Regions from separate parts of the Cupriavidus sp. CuC1 genome, predicted to be linked through region 2. Evidence: predicted binding sites of a transcription regulator. Region 2 holds the regulator's gene; the other holds the start of a gene.
What was found. The regulator sigma-54, encoded in region 2, starts transcription at its own class of promoters, with help from an activator protein. The targets are predictions, from matches to a motif close to TGGCANGNAANCTGCTTT.
Positions count from the first base shown of each region.

Region 1 (9,600 bases), on a different contig from region 2:
GACGTCGCGCTGCGCGAGCGGAATGCGGGAGCGGAAATAATCCAGACCTTGCGCTTCGATCCAGGGATAGTGCCCAGGCCAGCCGGCGAGGCGCTCCTTGTGGATCCGCGGGGCGAACATCTCCGTCAGGGAGGAGCACACGGCCTCCTGCCAGGGCGCGCGGCGCGCGAAGTTCACATAGGCGTCGACGGCGAAACGCACGCCGGGCAGTACATGCCGGTGCGACCACAGTTCCTCGCGCGTGAGCCCCACCGCCAGGCCCAGCCGCAGCCAGGCTTCGATGCCGCCTTCCTGGGTCTCGGTGCCGTCATGGTCCAGGATGCGCACGACCCACTCGCGGCGCGTCGCCCGGTCGGGGCAGTTGGAGAGGACGGCGGCGTCCTTGAGCGGGATGCTGGCCTGGTAGTAGAAGCGGTTGGCCACCCACGCGCGAATCTGCTCCGGCGTGCATTGCCCGGCCGCGAGGCGCAGGTTGAAGGGGTGGTGGATGTGATAGTCGGCTTCTTTCGCGCGCAGGCGCGCTTCGAATTCGGCGGTGCTCCAGGCCGTGGCTTGTGTCATAGCGTGATTTCCATGCCGTCGTATGCGACCTCGATGCCGTGGTCCGCCAGCAGGCTGCGCTGCGGCGAGTCTTCCACCAGGATCGGGTTTGTGTTGTTGATGTGGATCAGGATCTTGCGGGCCGCAGGCAGGCGGTCGAGTGCCTCGATCATGCCGCCGGGGCCGGACAGCGCGAGATGCCCCATGTCGGCGGCGGTCTTGGCGGAGAAGCCAAGCTGCTGCATTTCGTCGGCGCGCCAGAAGGTGCCGTCCACCAGCACCACGTCGGCACGGCGGAGTTCGTCGAGCACATGGGGTTCGATGCGGCCAAGCCCGGGCGCGTAGAAGGCGCGCCGGCCGGTGCCGGACTCGACGATGCGCAAGCCGATATTGTCGCCGCGCTGTGGCGCGTTGCGGTTCGGGGAGTAGGGTGGCGCCTTGCTCTCCAGCGGCACCGGGGTCAGCATCACGCCACGAAGCGGCGGCACCGTGAAGGGCGTGTCATCCAGAGCCAGTGTGTGCGTGTCCACCCCGCAGTAGTGCGACAGCATGCGCGTGAGCGGGAACGCCGTGCCGAGATTCTGCAATACCGCCGCGGTGGCGTAGAGCGGCAGCGCCTGCCGGTGCTCGCGCAGCATCAAGAGGCCGGTAACGTGATCGATCTGCGCATCCATCAGGACCACGCCGGCAATCCCTGTGTCGCGCGGATGGCGCGCCGGCTGCAGCGCCGGCGCGTGGCGCAACTGGTCGAGGATGTCGGGCGAGGCGTTGACCAGCACCCAGTCCTGTCCTTCGTCGGTCAAGGCGATCGAAGATTGGGTGCGCGGCGTGGCGCGCAGCGTGCCGTTGCGCACGCCATCGCAATTCTGGCAGTTGCAGTTCCACTGGGGAAAGCCGCCGCCGGCGGCCGAGCCCAGAACCCGGATTGTTGTCATGGCTGAGTCAGAAACTGAGTCGAAAGGCGGGGTCAATGTGCAAGTCATGAGCAAAAAGCCCGCCAGCGAGAAGAAAGGCCCGCCGGGGGCGGGCCTTGCCGGGACGGCACGGTCAGGCAAACGTGATCAGCGGTTGGCGATATACATCGTGATCTCGAAACCCAGGCGCAACTCTTTGTAGGAGGGGGTGGTCCAGTTCATGTCTCTTCCTTTGGGTGGCATAGTTAATGAATGCATCATCGGTTCTTCTTGCGGCGATCGCCGCGTTATCTCCGAGGCAACATCCATGCCCACAACGCCGGCGTCAACATCCTGCATTTTTCTCCGTACGCGGGATGGCCACCGCGTGCATGTGAGGCAGGCCGGGCTCTCCACGGGCGAGCCCTGGCTGGTGCTGCACGGCGGGCCGGGCAGCGGCTGCAGCCCGTCGATGCTGGCCTGGTTCGATTTGCCGTGGCACCGTGTGGTGATGCCGGATCAGCGCGGGGCGGGGCGCTCGCGGCCCGCCGGAAGGCTGCGCCGGAACACCGAGGGCGCGCTGCTGGCGGACCTGGAACAACTGCGCGAGGCGCTTGGCATTCCGCGCTGGGGCGTGGTGGGCGGATCCTGGGGGGCATCGCTGGCGTTGGCCTATGCCGCGCGCTTTCCAGCGGCGGTGGCAGCCCTGGTCTTGCGGGGGACGTTCCTGACCGGGCGTGACGACATCCATCGGCTTTTTTCACCGCGCCATGGTGGCGCCGGCATGCTGCGCCGCGTCACGGGACAAGGCGAGCGCGTGTCGGATGCCCGGGCGCGCCTGCTTACTGTATCCAGGGTGTTGCAAAGTGGTACGACTGTTCAAAAACTGGACACTGCGGGACATTGGCAGCGCATCGAGCGACACTTGCTGGGCCTTGGCCCGATGCAGCCGGGGCGGCGGCAGCCGAGGCGCGAGCGCATGGCGGTGGTGGACAAATATCGGGTCCAGGCGCACTACCTGCGCCGCCGCGCCGGGCTGGGCAAGCCGGCGCTGCTGAAGGCGGCGGCGGAGATCGGCTCGCGGGAGGCGCCAGTGACGCTGCTGCATGGCCGCGCCGATACGGTCTGCCGGCCAGCCAATGCCCTGCGTTTGCAGGCGGTCATGCCCCGGGCACGGATGGTCTGGGTACCCGGCGGACACCTGGCTTCAGGTGCCATGGCCGAGGCCGTGCGCACCGCCATCCGCGAGTCGGGTTGGCAGCGGTGATGGATCCCGCCCGCCGGGGTTTCATGGGCGCCCTGCTGGCGATGGCGCTCAATGGCGCCGGCCCGGCCGCTGTCGCTGGCCGTGTGGTGCTGGACCGGTTGCAGCCGGGTGTGTATGTGGCTCGTGCCGGCAATGCCGAGGTGGCGCGCGCCAACGCCGGGGAAGTGGTGCCGACCCTGGTCCATGTGACCGGCGCTGGCGTGCTGGTGGTCGATCCGGGCCCGCACCTGACCTGGGGGAACGGTTTGCTGGCGGCGATCCGGGCCGTGACCCCCGAGCCGGTGCGCTGGGTGGTTAACACCCATGCGCATCCGGAGAACGTACTGGCCAACGCCGCCTTGGCGTGCCTGCGGCCGCGCCCCGTGTTCCTGGCGTCGGCAGCCACCGCCAGCCTGATGGGGCAGCGCTGCGAGGCGTGCCTGGCCAGGCTTGCCGAGCAACTGGGGCCGGCCGTCATGCGAGGCACGCAGATCGTGCTGCCGGACCCCGCTTTGCGGCATGGCGACCGGCTGGCTACCGGCGGCACGGCATGGGAGGTACAGGTCCACGCGGCGGCACACAGCGCTTCGGATACGGTGCTGTATGCACCGCGGCGGCGGCTGCTATGCGTGGGCGGCCTGGCTTACCGCGAACGCGTTCCGGAGATGCAGGAGGCTTCCTTGCAGGGCTGGCGGCGCGCGCTTCGTGCACTCTCGGTCCTGCCGGCCGATGTCGTGGTGGGCACCGCGGTGGGGACGCCGGCGCAGATGTTGGCGCCGACGCTGGCTTATCTCGATGCGCTGGCCGAGGGCATTGCCGGCGCGCTGGCAGCGGGCGGCGACGCGGCGCGGATGCCCGGCCCGGCGGCAGGCAAGCCCTACTGCCGTTGGCGCTATTTCGCTTCGCGCCACCCCTTGAACGTGCAGCACGCCTGGCGCGAGCTGGAGGACCTGTGGATGCACGGCGAGCCGCTGGCCTGAGCGCCGCCCGCGGCGTAGCGGGTGTTGGGGGCAAGTGCGCACGGACCGCGCCCCACCAGGGGTAGCGACCGGCGCTTAGGGGGCGCTCAGCCTTCGTGATGGGGCAGCGCGCTGGCCTCATCCATTTTCCGGTAGACCGTGTTGCGCGAGATGCCCAGCGCCTTGGCTGCTGCGGAGATATTGCCGTGGTGCGCCTTGACCGCGGCGATGACGGCCAGCGATTCGACGTCGGCCAGGCGGGTCGGTTGGGCGCGCGGCGCCATTTCCAAGGCGCAAGTGCGATCCGGTGGGGCGTCCGGTGCCACCGCAGCGCCGGGGGGCACGCTGGCGACCCGGCGCGCCTGCCGGTCTTCCAGGAAGTCATCGGGCAGGTGGTCCTCGGTGATCTCGGTCTCGCCTTCGGCCATCAGCCGCGCGGTGCGCAGCAAGTTGCCAAGCTGGCGGATATTGCCCGGCCAGTGATAGGTGCGGAACATCTCCATCACCGATTCACTGATGCGCAGCACACTGGCTTCCTGGCCCTCGTGCAACAACTTGTTGGCCACTACATCAAGGTCGCTGCGTTCGCGCAACGCCGGCAACCGCACCACGAGGCCGTTCAGGCGATAGTAAAGGTCTTCCCGGAACAGGCCATTTGCTACCTGATCGCGCATATTGCGATTGGTGGCGCAAACCACCGAAACATCGACATGGATCACCTTGCTGCTGCCCAGCGGCGTGATCGCGCGCTCCTGAAGCGCACGCAGCATGCGCGCCTGCAGGTGCAGCGGCATATCGCCGATTTCGTCGAGGAATAGGGTGCCCCCGTTGGCGAGCAGCATCTTGCCGATGCCGCCCTTCTTGCGGGCGCCGGTGAAGGCGCCTTCCTCGTAGCCGAACAGCTCGGATTCGATCAGCGTCTCGGGAATCGATGCGCAGTTGACCGCAATGAAGGGCCCGGCATGGCGCGGGCTGTCGGCGTGGATGGCGCGCGCCAGCAGTTCCTTGCCGGTGCCGGTTTCCCCCAGCACCATAACGGGAATATCCTTTCCGATTACCTTACGCAGCTTGGTGATGACGCCCTTGATCTGGGCGTCGCCGGTGTCGAGGTCGTCCAGGCCGGCGCACCGCTGCGCCGGGGCTGTGGCCGGGCGGCGGGGCAGGGCGGCGGCTTCATGCATGCCGTGCGCTTCCCGCGCCTCGGCACCGCCACTGTCGATGGCACCGCCGGGAACGGTGGCAGTGGATGCCTTCCACTGAATGCGCGCACTGACCTTGACACCGCTCGGAAGCGGCAAGCGTACTATGCCTGCGGGCGCCCTGCGCTCTGTGTCGAACAATTGCGACATCGACAGGCCGAACAGCGAAGAGAACGTGTGCGCGTGCAGTGCGCTAACCGACAACCCGAGCTGGAACTGCGCGCTACGGTTGGCGGAGAGGAAGCGGCCGCCCGGCGTAAAGGAGGCGATGCCTTCGACCAGGGTGCCGATGAACTCGGCGCGGGAGTGGAAGCGCACGCAGACCATGTCCTGGAAGGCATTGGCAAAGAGCTGGTTCTCGATCATTTGCGCGGACATCCGCACCAGCGCCATGGTGTGCTTGTGGAATCCGCGCTGATCGCCCGTTACATCCAGCGCGCCGACGGTCTTGCCGTAGGCGTCGAGGATGGGCATGCAAGAGCAGGTGAGGAAGCGGTTGGCCTCCAGGAAATGCTCCGCGCCGTGTACCAGCGTGGCCTTGTTCTCGGCCAGCGCGGTGCCGATGGCATTGGTGCCGCGGCTTTCCTCCGACCACAGCGCTCCGGGCTGCAAGGCCACCTTGTTGGCCTTGGCCAGGAAATCGTCATCGCCCAGCGAGTGCAGGATCAGGCCGGCGGCGTCCGTCAGGATCACCATGCTCTGCGTGTTGACGATCTGGTCATAGAGCGTCTCCATCACCGGCAGAGCGTAGGTGAACAGCGACTGGCTGCGCTCTATCTGGGTCTTCAGCTCGCTCTGCAGCACCGGGCAGAAGTCCGGCGACTCATAGGGACGCAAGCCATAGGACTCGGAACGCTGGTGGGCCTGGGCGATCAGGTCGGGCCGGTTGCCCTCCTCCGCGCTGGCCGATGCGGCCGGCGTGGCGACGGGCTCATGCTGGCCGGCGGCCGCTTGGAAAGTCATTTTCTGTCTCCTGTGGAAATCGCCCGCGATCTGTGCGCGGGTCGCGCCGGGTCCTGGCGTGGTCGACAGGGCCCGGAAGTGTTGCGTCATGAAGCAAAACGCTTGCCAGGTGTTGCATTCCAGGGCACTTGTTCAGGAATGCTGCGCTGCACGCCAGCCATTTGCCGGGGCCGGGGCCGGTTTATGGCCCACATAGCGCTTGGTATGGCTTTTGCGGAAGTCACCTCCAAAACATGGTTCAACGACTGGAGGTGACCCTGATGAAAACACCACGCCGCATGCTTGTCCTGCTCTCGGTCTGCACGCTTTTGTCCGGGGCGATCCCCGCGACTGTCTCCGCCCATGGCGACGTCACGCCGCAAGCCGTGGATACCAAGACACTACCTCAACTAGGTGAGCAATGGCGTCCGGATAATCCATACCGGACCGGAGATGCGCAGCAAGAAGCCATGCGTATCGGTACGTCGGCCTACAATCAGAACTGCGCGCGCTGCCATGGGCTGGAAGCGGTGTCGGGCGGCATCGCGCCGGACCTGCGCAAGCTCGACGGCGATTGCACGTCGCTGGCCGACGCGAAGAAGAAGCAGGCGTGCATGGGCGAGATCTCGCAGTACTTCACCACCACCGTGCGCAAGGGGCGCACTCGCGACGGCCGGGTCTACATGCCGCCGTTCGAAGGCGTGCTGAGCCAGGAAGCGGTCTGGGCGATCAAGACCTATCTGGAATCGCGGCGCGAATAAGGGTGTTGGCCCCCCGGCGCCCAAGGGCGTTGAGCCGGAAACCGGACGGCATTGCCGGCCTGATCCAGGAATGACTGGATTCACGGATTCACGGATTCACGATCAATACAAGAGACCAGGAGACTTCCCATGCGCGCCTGTCCTGTCCGGGACGCCGCTCCGTCCAAGCCCGTCCCATTGCCTTCCCGTCGCCTGGGCGGCGCCCTGTTGGCGCTCGCAGCGCTGCTTTGCGCACAGCCCTCGCTGGCGGATATGGCGAAGATCCGCCAGAGCGGTACCTTGAAGGTCGCGGTCTATAAAGGCCTGCCGCCATTCTCTACCGAGCAGGGCAACCCGCTGCCCGGCATTGACGTCGCGCTGGCCAAGGCCCTTGGCAAGCAGATGGGGCTGTCCGTATCGCTGCTGCCCTTCGATGCCGATGAGAACATGTCGGACGACTTGCGCAGTATGGTCTGGCGTGGCCACTACCTGGGCTACGGGCCGGCGGACGTGATGCTGCACGTGCCGGTCGACCGCGCGTTCATGCGCGAGAACGACAAGGCGCTGATCTTTGCGCCTTACCACCGCGAGATGTTCGTGCTGGTTCATGACCGGGAGCGCATTCCCGAGGTCCGGCACCTGGAGGACCTGGCCGGCCAGCCGACCGGCGCGGAGGCGGGCTCGGCCGGCGCCAACGCTCTGCTGTCAGGGGCGCAGGGCGCGCTGCGCGACAAGGTGAAGATCTATGCCGGAGCCGATGTGGCCCTGCGCGCGTTGTTTGCCGGTGAGATCGCCGCTGCAATGGTCACGCGCGCCCAATACGAAAGCGCACTGAAGGCGTCCGGCCAGTCTGCCGCGCGCTTTGCCACGGTGGACGTGGCTTCGCCACTGCTGCCCGCGCGCGGCTGGGCCATCGGCATGGCCGTCAAGGCCGACGAGCGCGAGCTTGCCGATTCGTTGCGCAACGCGCTGGATGAGCTCCGCCGCAGCGGCGAGCTGCAGCAGATCTTCGCGCAGTACGGTGTGTCGTTGCAAACGCCATGAGATTCTCCTGCTGTTGGGCGTGCGGAACTCGACCTGGCATCAAGTGAGGATTGGCCAAAGGGTAGGGCGCGCAGCCTCTCAAGGTCATGGCCGTTGAAGTGATCGAGCGCAAAGCGGTGCCAGCGGCTCGGCCTGTAATGGTCCTCTGGCGCGTGTCTCGGAAATGGCCCTGGGGGCCGGCTGCCACCTGACTACTCGAACGTCACATCTTTACTACACTTCAGGAGAGCGGATCCCGTCATCCGACGCAATGCTGGAAGTCTTGTTTGGTGGGCCTCCATCAGCGTTGGTCCCGAGCCAACGCTCGAGCAAGCGCTGGTTACGACACTCCACGCGACACCCGCGCAAGCCGGTACCCGGCGGGTATGCTCCGGTCCGCGTCACTAGGGAGCTTTGGGATGGCTGGGAATATCCGTAAGCAGACCGGTAATGGCGAACAAAAGCCAATTGCACTCGCTTTGCAGGGCGGCGGGATGCACGGTGCGTTTACGTGGGGAGTCCTTGACCGGTTGCTCGAAGATGGGAGATTTGCCATCGAAGGCGTCAGTGCAACGAGTGCGGGGGCGATGAATGCCGCCGTGCTCGCCTACGGTCTGCTGCAAGGCGGGCACGACCGGGCGCGCGAGGCGCTGCACGAATTCTGGCTCGCCATCGCGCAATCGGCAGAGAGGTATAGCCCGCTGCGTTGGATGCCGTGGCTGAAAGGGTCGCATAGCTTTGGGCTGAACCACTCGCCCTTGTATGCGATGGCGGACATCGTTCTTCGTATCCTGTCGCCATACCAGTTCAATCCCGATAACATGAATCCGCTGCGGGATGTGCTGGAGAAGCAGGTCGATTTTGCGGTGTTACGCAAGCAATGCCCGATACAGCTTTATCTGTGTGCGACCAATGTTGAGACCAGCAGAATACGCATCTTTTCGAGCGAGGACATTTGCGTTGAAGCCGTGCTGGCTTCCGCCTGTCCGCCAACCCTGTTCCAGGCTGTGTCAATCGATGGTGAGTACTTTTGGGATGGCGGCTATGTTGGCAATCCGGCCATTTTCCCGCTGATCTATCACTGCAATACAAGCGATGTCGTGATTGTCCACATCAATCCGATCGTACGCCATGGCGTGCCAACCACTGCCGCCGAAATCCTCAATCGCGTCAACGAAGTGAGCTTCAACTCATCGCTCATGCGAGAGATGCGCGCGATTGCCTTCGTGACTTCGCTCATCCAGCGAGGCAAGGTCGAGCGGGGCGAGATGAAGGAAATGCTGATTCACTCAATCAGGTCCGATGAGACGATGAGCGCTCTCGGTGTGTCGAGCAAGTACAACGCAGACTGGGACTTCCTTTGCGACCTGCGTGACAAGGGGAGGACTGAGGCCGATGCATGGATCAAAGAAAACTACGAGAATGTCGGCCAGCGCTCGAGCATTGACATCGGAAAGGAATTCCTTTGAGGGCTACGATTGGGCCACCGATGAATTGGCAGGGTAACTCACGGGGCCACCGGATCGTCATTGGTGGGTTGTCCCCCGCTCTCCAATCGGGAGGGCCATCGCTTCAGGTCAGATCAGCCAGTAGTGCCTTGGCTTGTTGCCAGTCGGCGACGTCAAAGCCCTCGCTGAAGGCTCCATGGATCGCGGTCAGGGTCTGGCGCGCGGCGTCCATCTTTCCCTGGCGTCGCCATAGCTGGGCCAGGCTCAGCGCGGCTTGCAACTCCAGTGACCTGGCACCCTGATCGCGGGCGACGGCGATTGCCTTGTGAAAACAAGCCTCAGCGTCTTCGCGGCCGGCGAACGCGCGGGATCCCACGCTCGACTGCTGGAGTATCAGTTCGCCTTTGAGCCGATGCAGCGTCGCTTCGTCAAGCCGCTCTCCCGTCTCTTCCGTCAAGGCTAGAGCCTCGGTCAGCGCCTCCAGTCCGGCGTGGAGGTCCCCGGCTGTCCGATAGGCTTCAGCGAGCAGAGCCAGTAGGTTCGGCCTTCCCAGTGCCGCGCCAGTCACCTCGTAGGCGGTGAGGCCCTGGTGAATCTGGGCAATTCCCTG
Region 1 covers NZ_JBIUHC010000029.1:31,531-41,130, forward strand. The annotation lists gene pqqC (pyrroloquinoline-quinone synthase PqqC) at 1-561, opposite strand, end outside; gene pqqB (pyrroloquinoline quinone biosynthesis protein PqqB) at 558-1,475, opposite strand; gene pqqA (pyrroloquinoline quinone precursor peptide PqqA) at 1,602-1,676, opposite strand; gene ACGLHR_RS15000 (alpha/beta fold hydrolase) at 1,762-2,700, shown strand; gene ACGLHR_RS15005 (MBL fold metallo-hydrolase) at 2,700-3,659, shown strand; gene ACGLHR_RS15010 (sigma-54-dependent Fis family transcriptional regulator) at 3,746-5,800, opposite strand; gene pedF (cytochrome c-550 PedF) at 6,061-6,540, shown strand; gene ACGLHR_RS15020 (substrate-binding periplasmic protein) at 6,670-7,563, shown strand; gene ACGLHR_RS15025 (patatin-like phospholipase family protein) at 7,962-9,011, shown strand; gene ACGLHR_RS15030 (adenylate/guanylate cyclase domain-containing protein) at 9,115-9,600, opposite strand, start outside.
Region 1: pedF (cytochrome c-550 PedF) is a predicted target of sigma-54. The motif match lies at 5,985-6,002, and genes of this name have one in related genera.

Region 2 (9,600 bases):
AAAACATCAAGAAGACCACGCCGAACTCGGCCAGGTACTTGGTCTGCGCGGTATCGCGGGCCAGCCCGAGCGCATGCGGCCCGATCAGGATGCCGACGACCAGGTACCCCAGCATGGGCGGCAACTGCAGCATGCGAAAGGCGACCACGCCGAACACGGCGGCGGCCAGCAGGACTAGGGTAAGGTCCAGCGGAGAGTGCATCGACAGGGTCAGGGTACGCCGCCCCGGGCACCGGGCCGGCCCGGTGCGGGCGACCCTGCCGGTGGATTACGGCAAGCGCGATGGCCTCCCCGGCCGCCCGATCCCAGGAACAGCCCAAGCGCCATCGCATTCGTTGGTATACTTCGTCGCCATGATAGCTAATTTCAATGCGGATCGAGCACTTCGGCTCGCTCGCGAGACCCTCCAGATCGAAGCCGACGCCGTCGCCGCCCTCGCAGGCCGCCTGGACGACGGATTCGCGCAGGCCGTGCAACTGACGCTCAATTGCAGCGGACGCGTGGTCGTGTCCGGCATAGGCAAGTCCGGCCACATTGGCCGCAAGGTCGCGGCCACGCTGGCCTCGACCGGCACCCCCGCGTTTTTCGTGCATCCCGCCGAGGCCAGCCACGGCGACCTGGGCATGGTCACGCGCGACGATGTGCTGATCGCCTTTTCCAATTCCGGAGAGACCGCCGAGTTGCTTTCGATCGTCCCGATCGTCAAGCGCATCGGCGCCAAGCTGATCTCCGTGACCGGGAACCCCGCCTCCACGCTGGCCAAGCTGGCCGATGCGCACCTCAATGCCGGCGTGGAAAAAGAAGCCTGCCCGCTCAACCTGGCCCCGACCGCCAGCACCACCGCCGCACTGGCGATGGGCGACGCGCTCGCGGTGGCCGTGCTGGATGCCCGCGGCTTCGGCGAGGAAGATTTTGCCCGCTCGCATCCAGGCGGCGCGCTCGGGCGCAAGCTGCTGACCCACGTGCGCGACGTCATGCGCAGCGGAAACGCGGTGCCCAAGGTGCGCGAGAGCACGCCGCTGGCACAAGCCCTGATGGAAATTACCCGCAAGGGCATGGCCATGACCGCGGTGGTTGACCCGGACGACCGCCTGATCGGCGTCTTCACGGACGGCGACCTGCGCCGCCTGCTCGAAACCCCGCGCGACTGGAAGACCGTACCCATCAGCGAGGTCATGCACCGCACGCCGCATACCGTCGGGCCGGACCAGCTGGCCGTGGAAGCCGTGCAGGTGATGGAGGCGAATCGTGTCAACCAGATGCTGGTGGTCGACGCAGAGCGGCGCCTGGTCGGCGCGCTCCACATCCACGACCTGACCCGCGCCAAGGTCATCTGAGGCCAGCCCATGCCTATGCGGGAAATCCTGTCCTCCCTGAGCCGGCTTGCCATGCGAGCGCTGCCCCTGCTGCTGATGGCGCTGGTGGCGGGCAGCACCTTCTGGCTGGTGCAGGTCAACTCCCCGAAGGAAGCGGACACCGGGCCGGTCGGCAAGAAACATGAGCCGGATTACTACATGATCCGTTTTTCCGCGACCGAGCTTGCCGAGGACGGGAACACCAAGCTGCGCTTTACCGGCGACAAGATGATCCACTTCGAGGACGACCAGACCTACGAGGTGACGCGCCCAGCCATGCGCTCCTACGAAATCGACCGCCCGCCCGTCACTGGCCACTCCGATCGCGGCACGATGAACGCGGAAGGCTCGGTCATCGACCTGTTCGGCAATGGCTTCATCGTGCGCGCCCAGGGCACCGACCCCGCCAAGGATCCGAAGATGACGGCCGCCTCGGAGTATTTCCAGGTGCTGGTCAACGATGACATCGTCAAGACCGACAAGGCTGTCAAGCTGACCCGCGGCCCGTCGGTGATGACCGCCAACGGCCTGATCTTTAACAATGTCACTCGCGAAGTACAATTGCTGGGTAACGTACGCGGCACCATCATTACGGTGCCGCCGCCGGCAAGTCCCGCGAAGTAGCCCTGAAGCCGCCCGCGGGCTCCAGCCGCCCGCGTCAACCGCCATCACGCCAACATGAATCCATTCCTGACGACTTCGTCCTGTCGCCGCCGCAGCACGGCCGCTTTGCTGACGCTGGCAGCCGTCCTGGGCCTCGCGTTGTCCGCGCCCGCCAGCGCCGAAAAAGCCGACCGCGAAAAGCCGCTGGTCCTGGAGGCCGACAATGCCAGCTACGACGACGTCAAGCAGGTTTATGTACTGACCGGCAACGTGGTGCTGACCAAGGGCACCATGGTGCTGAAATCCGACGCGGCCGAAGTCCGTACCGATCCCGAGGGCTACCAGTACGCGGTCGCGACCTCCAAGGGCGGCAAGCAAGCCTATATCCGCCAGAAGCGCGACAACGTCGACGAGTACATCGACGGCTGGGGCGACCGCATCGAATATGACGGCAAGCAGGAGCTGTCCAAGCTGATCGGGCGCGCCCGCATGGCCCGCCTGGCCGGCGCCAAGCTGGTCGACGAGATCCGTGGCGCGGTGATCACCTATGACAGCCGCAACGAGTTCTATACGGCCAGCGGCGGCGCCGAGAACGCGACCGCGGGCAGCCCGTCCGGCCGCGTGCGCGCCGTGCTGTCGCCGCGCCAGGAGCAGCCCGCCAGCGGCGCCGCAGCCAACCCGCTGCCGCTCAAGCCGGCACCTGCCCCCGTCAACCCCTGACCTGACGCCGCCACGCCCCCAATCCACGGATTCTGCCTTGACCTTCATGACCGCTACCCAGACCGCACCGTCCCAGCCCGCCACCCTGAAGGACAGCAGCACGCTGGTCGTGCGCCACCTGAAGAAGCGCTACGGCTCGCGCACTGTGGTCAAGGATGTGTCCCTCGACGTGAAGAGCGGCGAAGTGGTCGGGTTGCTCGGCCCCAACGGCGCGGGCAAGACCACGTCGTTCTACATGATCGTGGGGCTGGTGGCGCTGGACGAGGGCGATATCGTGCTCGACGACAAGCACATCAGCGGCCTGGCCATCCATGAGCGGGCACGCATGGGCCTGTCCTACCTGCCGCAGGAAGCCTCGGTGTTCCGCAAGCTCAATGTGCGGGAAAATATCCGCGCGGTGCTGGAACTGCAGCTCAACGATGGCAAGCCCCTGGGCAAGGCCGAGATCGAGCGCCGGCTGGACACCCTGCTGGATGACCTGCAGATTGCCCACCTGCGCGACAACCCGGCGCTGTCGCTGTCCGGCGGCGAGCGCCGCCGCGTGGAAATCGCCCGCGCGCTGGCCTCCGCGCCGCGTTTCATCCTGCTTGACGAGCCCTTCGCCGGCGTCGACCCGATCGCGGTCGGCGAAATCCAGCGCATCGTCAGCTTCCTCAAGGCGCGCAATATCGGCGTGCTGATCACCGACCACAACGTACGCGAGACGCTGGGCATCTGCGACCACGCCTACATCATCAGCGAGGGCGCGGTGCTGGCGTCCGGCCAGCCTGAAGACATCATCGCCAACGAGTCGGTGCGCAAGGTCTACCTGGGCGAGAACTTCCGCATGTAAAGGCGCGCGCGGCGCCTGCCGCGCATCGGCCCCCCGGGCGGCTTCGGTGTCGCCTTTCATCCTTCAAACGATCATGCGACGCCAGCGATAGCAATTTCCGTTCCACCAGTACGGAAGTTGGGCATAAAATAGGTCGCATGAAACCGTCGCTACAGCTCCGCCTCTCGCAGCATCTCGCGCTTACGCCGCAACTCCAGCAGTCGATCCGGCTGCTGCAACTGTCCACGCTTGAACTGCAGCAGGAAGTGGAACAGGCGCTGACCGAGAACCCCTTGCTCGAGCGCGAGAACGACTGGCTCGACAGCCCGTTGCGCGTGTCCTCGGACGGCTCGGTGAACCTCCAGAGCGCGCCCGCGCCAGCGCCCGCCGATGGCCAGGGCACCAGCGAAAACCGCCCCGATGGCGCCCCCGAAGCCGACGACAGCTATTCCGACAGCAACGAGGATTACGGCAACGACTGGAGCCTGGACGATTTCGCCCGCCGCCCGCAAGGCGAAGACGACGAAAAAACACCGATGCAGCTGCGCGACGCCGAGCCCACGCTGCGCGAACACCTCATGGAGCAGCTGGCGCCGCTCAAGATTTCCCTGCGCGACAAAGGGCTGGCCATCTTCCTGGTCGAATCCCTGGACGATGACGGCTACCTGAGCGCCACGCTCGAGGAAATCTGCAGCGAGCTGCCGGAGGAGCTCGAGTTCGAGGTCGACGAGATCCAGGCCGTGCTTACGCTGCTGCAGAGCTTCGATCCACCGGGCGTCGGGGCGCGCAACGCAGCCGAGTGCCTGGCGCTGCAACTGCGCAGGCTCAAGCATCCGCAGCGCGAACTGGCGCTGAGCATCGTCACCAATCACCTGGAGCTGCTGGCGGTGCGCGATTACACGCGCCTGAAAAAAGCCCTGCAAGTGGACGAGCCGGAACTCAAGGCGGCGCATGAACTGATCCGCTCGCTCGCGCCCTATCCCGGCCATGCCTACAGCCGGCCGGAAGCCGACTTCGTGGTACCCGATGTTTTCGTTCGAAAGTTGAGCGGCGGATGGATCGCCCATCTCAACCCGGATGTGATGCCGCGGCTACGTATCAACGACATGTACGCGCAGATTTTGCGCGGTGCAAAAGGCGATGCCGGCGCGGCGGGACTGCAGCAAAAGCTGCAGGAAGCACGCTGGTTGATCAAGAATATCCAGCAGAGGTTCGACACGATATTGCGCGTCGCACAAGCCATTGTCGAACGTCAAAAGAACTTCTTCACCCACGGTGAAATTGCGATGCGCCCCTTGGTTTTGCGGGAGATTGCCGATACACTGGGTTTACACGAGTCCACCATCTCTCGGGTGACTACCAATAAGTACATGGCAACGCCGATGGGGACTTTCGAGCTGAAGTATTTTTTCGGCTCTCACGTATCCACAGAAACCGGCGGCGCGGCCTCATCAACGGCAATCCGTGCGTTGATCAAGCAATTGATAGGAGCCGAAGACGCTAGGAACCCCTTGTCCGACAGCCGGATTGCCGAATTGCTCGGCGAGCAAGGCTTTGTGGTAGCACGGCGTACCGTTGCCAAATACCGCGAAGCGCTCAAGATTCCCGCGGTCAATCTCCGTAAGACTTTGTAGCCGAGCTGCATCGCCTGCCTGATGCAGCTCTTTCAGAAGGAGAAACGCTATGAACTTCAAGATCAGTGGACACCACTTGGACATCACGCCCCCTCTGCGTGAGTACGTGGAAACGAAACTGGAGCGTATCGTCAGGCATTTCGATCAAGTCATTGGCGTAAGTGTGCTGCTCTCTGTCGACAATACAAAAGAAAAGGACCGGCGGCAGTACGCGGAAATCAATCTACATCTCAAGGGCAAGGACATCTTTGTCGAAGCGCATCATGAAGACCTGTATGCCGCTATCGACGCATTGGTCGACAAGCTCGACCGGCAGGTGATTCGCCACAAGGATCGCGTGCAAAGCCACGACCGTGAAGCGGTCAAGTACCAGATGGCCGCATCCCAGATGCAGCAATGACCGTGCCTGGCGGCCCACATACCGGGCCGTCGGTGTCAGTCCATTGAAAACGGAATCAAGCCGCGCCCAGCGCGGCTTTTTCGTTCCAGCCTCCCCCCTTCGGGCCACGCAGGGGATTCCGCAACGCATATGTACCGGTGTATGCTGTGCCATACATAGTTGATTTGCCTGGCCATTTCCGTGCATGCGGCACCGCTTCAGCGCCTCGGCTATTGCAATGCACAAAGCGGCAGCGGGCCTGCTCTATAATGGCCAGACGCCCGACACCGGCATGGGGACACCCGGTGGAAACATCGGGCCTTGGTTTTTATCTTCTTTCCGCCCGGCGGGACGCCTCCTTGCCCCGGGCCTGCTTTCTAGAAAACCCTGCGCATTCCACATGAATCGTTTGGCTAAATTGCTGCCACCCGGCAACATCAACCTCGACGTCAGCGTCACCAGCAAGAAGCGCGTGTTCGAACAGGCCGGGCTCCTCTTCGAGAACAACCATGGCGTTGCGCGCGCGACCGTGACCGACAACCTGTTCGCCCGCGAGTCGCTGGGGTCCACCGGCCTTGGCGCCGGGGTTGCGATCCCCCACGGCCGCATCAAGGGACTGAAGCAGCCGCTGGCCGCCTTCATGCGCCTGGCCGAGCCGATCCCCTTCGAGTCGCCCGACGGTAAGCCGGTAGCGCTGCTGATCTTCCTGCTGGTGCCCGAACAGGCCACCCAGCAGCATCTGGAAATTCTCTCCGAGATCGCCCAGTTGCTGTCCGACCGCGAGATGCGCGAAGGACTGGCTACCCTGCCCACCCCCGACGACGTGCACCAGTTGCTGACGCAATGGCACCCTTGATCCGCCACTGAAAGCCCGTCCCTGAAAGCACCCGAATGGAACTCACTGGCGTCACCTCGCAGTCGATCTTCGACGACAACGCAGCCGATATCAAACTCTCCTGGGTAGCAGGACTGGAAGGCGCGGACCGGGCCTTCGATGTCGAGTTTGCGCGTGAAGCCACGTCGGCGGCCGATCTCGTCGGCCACTTGAACCTGATCCACCCGAACCGGATCCAGGTGCTGGGCAAGCCCGAAATCACGTATTACCAGCGCCTCGACGACGAGATGCGCAAGCGCCAGATGGGCGAGCTGATCCTGTTGGAGCCGCCGTTCCTGGTGATCGCCGACGGCATGGAGCCGCCGCCCGACCTGGAACTGCGCTGCACGCGCTCGTCCACCCCGCTGTTCACCACGCCGGTGTCTTCCGCGGCGGTGATCGATCACCTGCGCCTCTACCTGTCCCGCATTTCCGCGCCGCGCGTGACCATGCACGGCGTGTTCCTCGACATCCTCGGCATGGGCGTGCTGGTGATGGGCGAATCCGGCCTGGGCAAGAGCGAGCTCGGCCTGGAACTGATCTCGCGCGGACATGGGCTGGTGGCAGACGATGCCGTGGATTTCGTGCGCCTCGGGCCGGACTTCATCGAGGGCCGGTGCCCGCCGCTGCTGCAGAACCTGCTGGAAGTGCGCGGCCTGGGCCTGCTCGACATCAAGACCATCTTTGGCGAGACCGCGGTACGCCGCAAGATGAAGCTGAAGCTGGTGGTGCAGCTGGTACGCCGCAACGACGGCGAATTCGAGCGCCTGCCGCTCGATTCCCAGTATCTCGACGTGCTCGGCCTGCCCATCCACATGGTCAAGATCCAGGTGGCGGCCGGCCGAAATCTCGCCGTGCTGGTCGAGGCCGCCGTGCGCAACACCATCCTGCGCCTGCGCGGCATCGACACGCTGCGCGACTTCATGGACCGCCAGCGCGCCGCGATGCAGGCCGATGTCGCATCGCGGGGCCAGGGTCGGCTACTCTAGGTCTGGCAGCCCCGCAAAGGGGCTGTTTTCAATTGCTTACATCCGGCCGCGCTTCGATCGTCAACGTCATCGGGGCATAGGCCGTTTTGTGCAGTAATGGGCATTGGGCCCAGCCCCGAGTTGCCGAGCCGACAGGCCAGCAGCCATGAAGTTTTCCACAGCCAGGAGAGCAAGCATGAAAAAATTGATCGCGATGTGCGTGCTGGTAGCCCCGCTTTTTGCCACCGGCGCCTTCGCCCAGAATGCTCCGGCCGCTGCACCTGCGGCACCGGCGGCCCCTAACACCCAGCAGGACAAGATGAAGGCTTGCAACACGCAGGCCACCGGCAAGAAGGGCGACGAGCGCAAGGCCTTCATGAGCAATTGCCTGTCCAACAAGCCCGCGGCCGCACCCGCCAAGAACAGCCAGCAGGAAAAGATGAAGGCCTGCAACGCGCAGGCCACCGGCAAGAAGGGTGACGAGCGCAAGGCCTTCATGAGCGATTGCTTGTCCAAGTAAGCTGCCGGCATCACTTGCGGCGCGGACGTGTAAAAATGGCGAACCTCTTCGGTTCGCCATTTTTACTGGCGCGTCGCCGTCATGACGGCGTCATCACCTGATGTTATGCTTGTCACGCTATGCGCATCATACTTATCACCGGGATCTCCGGCTCCGGCAAATCCGTTGCCCTGAACGTACTGGAAGATGCGGGCTATTACTGCGTCGACAACCTGCCGGCTCAGTTTATCCCGGAGCTGGCCAAGTACCTCGCGGCGCAGGGCTACACCCATCTGGGCGTCGCCACCGATATCCGTAGCCGCGAATCGCTGGACGAGTTGCCCGGCACGCTTCGCGACCTCGCCTCCGAGCACCAGGTGCGGGTGGTCTTCCTGACCGCCAATACCGATGCGCTGGTGCAGCGCTATTCCGAGACGAGGCGGCGCCATCCGCTGTCGATGCGCGCGGCCATGGCTGGCCTCTCGGAAAATCCCAAGAACGAGAATCCTGCGGATAGCGCCGCCGAGGTCACATTCAACGACACCTCGCTGATCGAGGCCATCGAGATGGAGCGCGAGCTCCTGAGCCCGCTGGCGGAGGCTGCGCACCGCATCGACACCAGCAATGTACGCACCAATACACTGCGCGCGTGGATCAAGGAATTCGTGCGCGGCGATGACATCAAGCTCACACTGCTGTTCGAGTCGTTCGGCTTCAAGCACGGCGTGCCCAGCGACGCCGACCTGGTGTTCGACGTGCGCTCGCTGCCCAACCCCTACTACGACCTGGCGCTGCGCCCGCTGACCGGCCGCGACGAGCCCGTGATCGATTTCCTGCAGAGCCAGCCGATGGTGCTGGCCATGGCCGATGACATCCGCGCCTATGTGGAAAAGTGGCTGCCAAGTTTCATCGCCGACAATCGCAGTTACCTGACCGTCGCAATCGGGTGCACGGGCGGCCAGCATCGCTCGGTCTACATCGCGGAAAGACTTGCCAACTATTTTCGCGCCCATGGTAATGTGCTGGTGAGACACCGCGAGCTCGCACCGGGCGGCTGAACGCCGCACCGCCAGGTTTCGCGGTCAGGCTCGGCAATCCCCGCCCGAAACCTTTGCTGGCTCAGCATGTCCTCACCCGCCACGCCCGGTTCATCCGCATCCAGCCCCGCCTCGCACAGCACCTCGGCGGCGCCTACGCTGGATAGCCTGCCGCTGTTTCCGCTGCACACCGTACTCTTTCCCGATGGGCTGTTGCCGCTGCGCGTGTTCGAAGCACGCTATGTGGACATGGTGCGCGCCTGCATGCGCGATCGCGCGCCCTTTGGCGTCTGCCTGATCGCCAGCGGTAACGAGGTCGCGCGGCCGGACGAGCCCACCCTGCCCGAGCCGATCGGCTGCCTGGCCGACATCGTCGACTGCAATATGGAGCAACTTGGCGTGCTGCTGATCAGCGCGCGCGGCCGCCAGCGCTTCCGGCTGCTGGGCCACAGCTTGAACCCGGATGGCTTGCTGGTTGGCCAGGCGGAATTGCTGCCGCCCGACATCATCGACTGCAAGCTGGAGCTGCTGGGCGAATGCCTGGCCGTGCTGCGGCGTATCGTCGCCTCGCTCCATGCGGAGCATCCAAGCAAGCTGCCTTTCACCGAGCCGTTCCTGTGGGATGACCCCAGCTGGGTCGCCAATCGGCTGTGCGAACTGTTGCCGGTGCCGCTCAAGGCCAAGCAGATGCTGATGGCACTGCCGGACGCAGGGATGCGG
Region 2 covers NZ_JBIUHC010000222.1:137-9,736, reverse strand. The annotation lists gene ACGLHR_RS47265 (monovalent cation:proton antiporter-2 (CPA2) family protein) at 1-202, opposite strand, end outside; gene ACGLHR_RS47260 (KpsF/GutQ family sugar-phosphate isomerase) at 354-1,337, shown strand; gene lptC (LPS export ABC transporter periplasmic protein LptC) at 1,353-1,979, shown strand; gene lptA (lipopolysaccharide transport periplasmic protein LptA) at 2,034-2,678, shown strand; gene lptB (LPS export ABC transporter ATP-binding protein) at 2,725-3,510, shown strand; gene ACGLHR_RS47240 (RNA polymerase factor sigma-54) at 3,648-5,123, shown strand; gene hpf (ribosome hibernation-promoting factor, HPF/YfiA family) at 5,173-5,523, shown strand; gene ptsN (PTS IIA-like nitrogen regulatory protein PtsN) at 5,903-6,358, shown strand; gene hprK (HPr(Ser) kinase/phosphatase) at 6,394-7,365, shown strand; gene ACGLHR_RS47220 (PsiF family protein) at 7,541-7,864, shown strand; gene rapZ (RNase adapter RapZ) at 7,984-8,901, shown strand; gene ACGLHR_RS47210 (LON peptidase substrate-binding domain-containing protein) at 8,968-9,600, shown strand, end outside.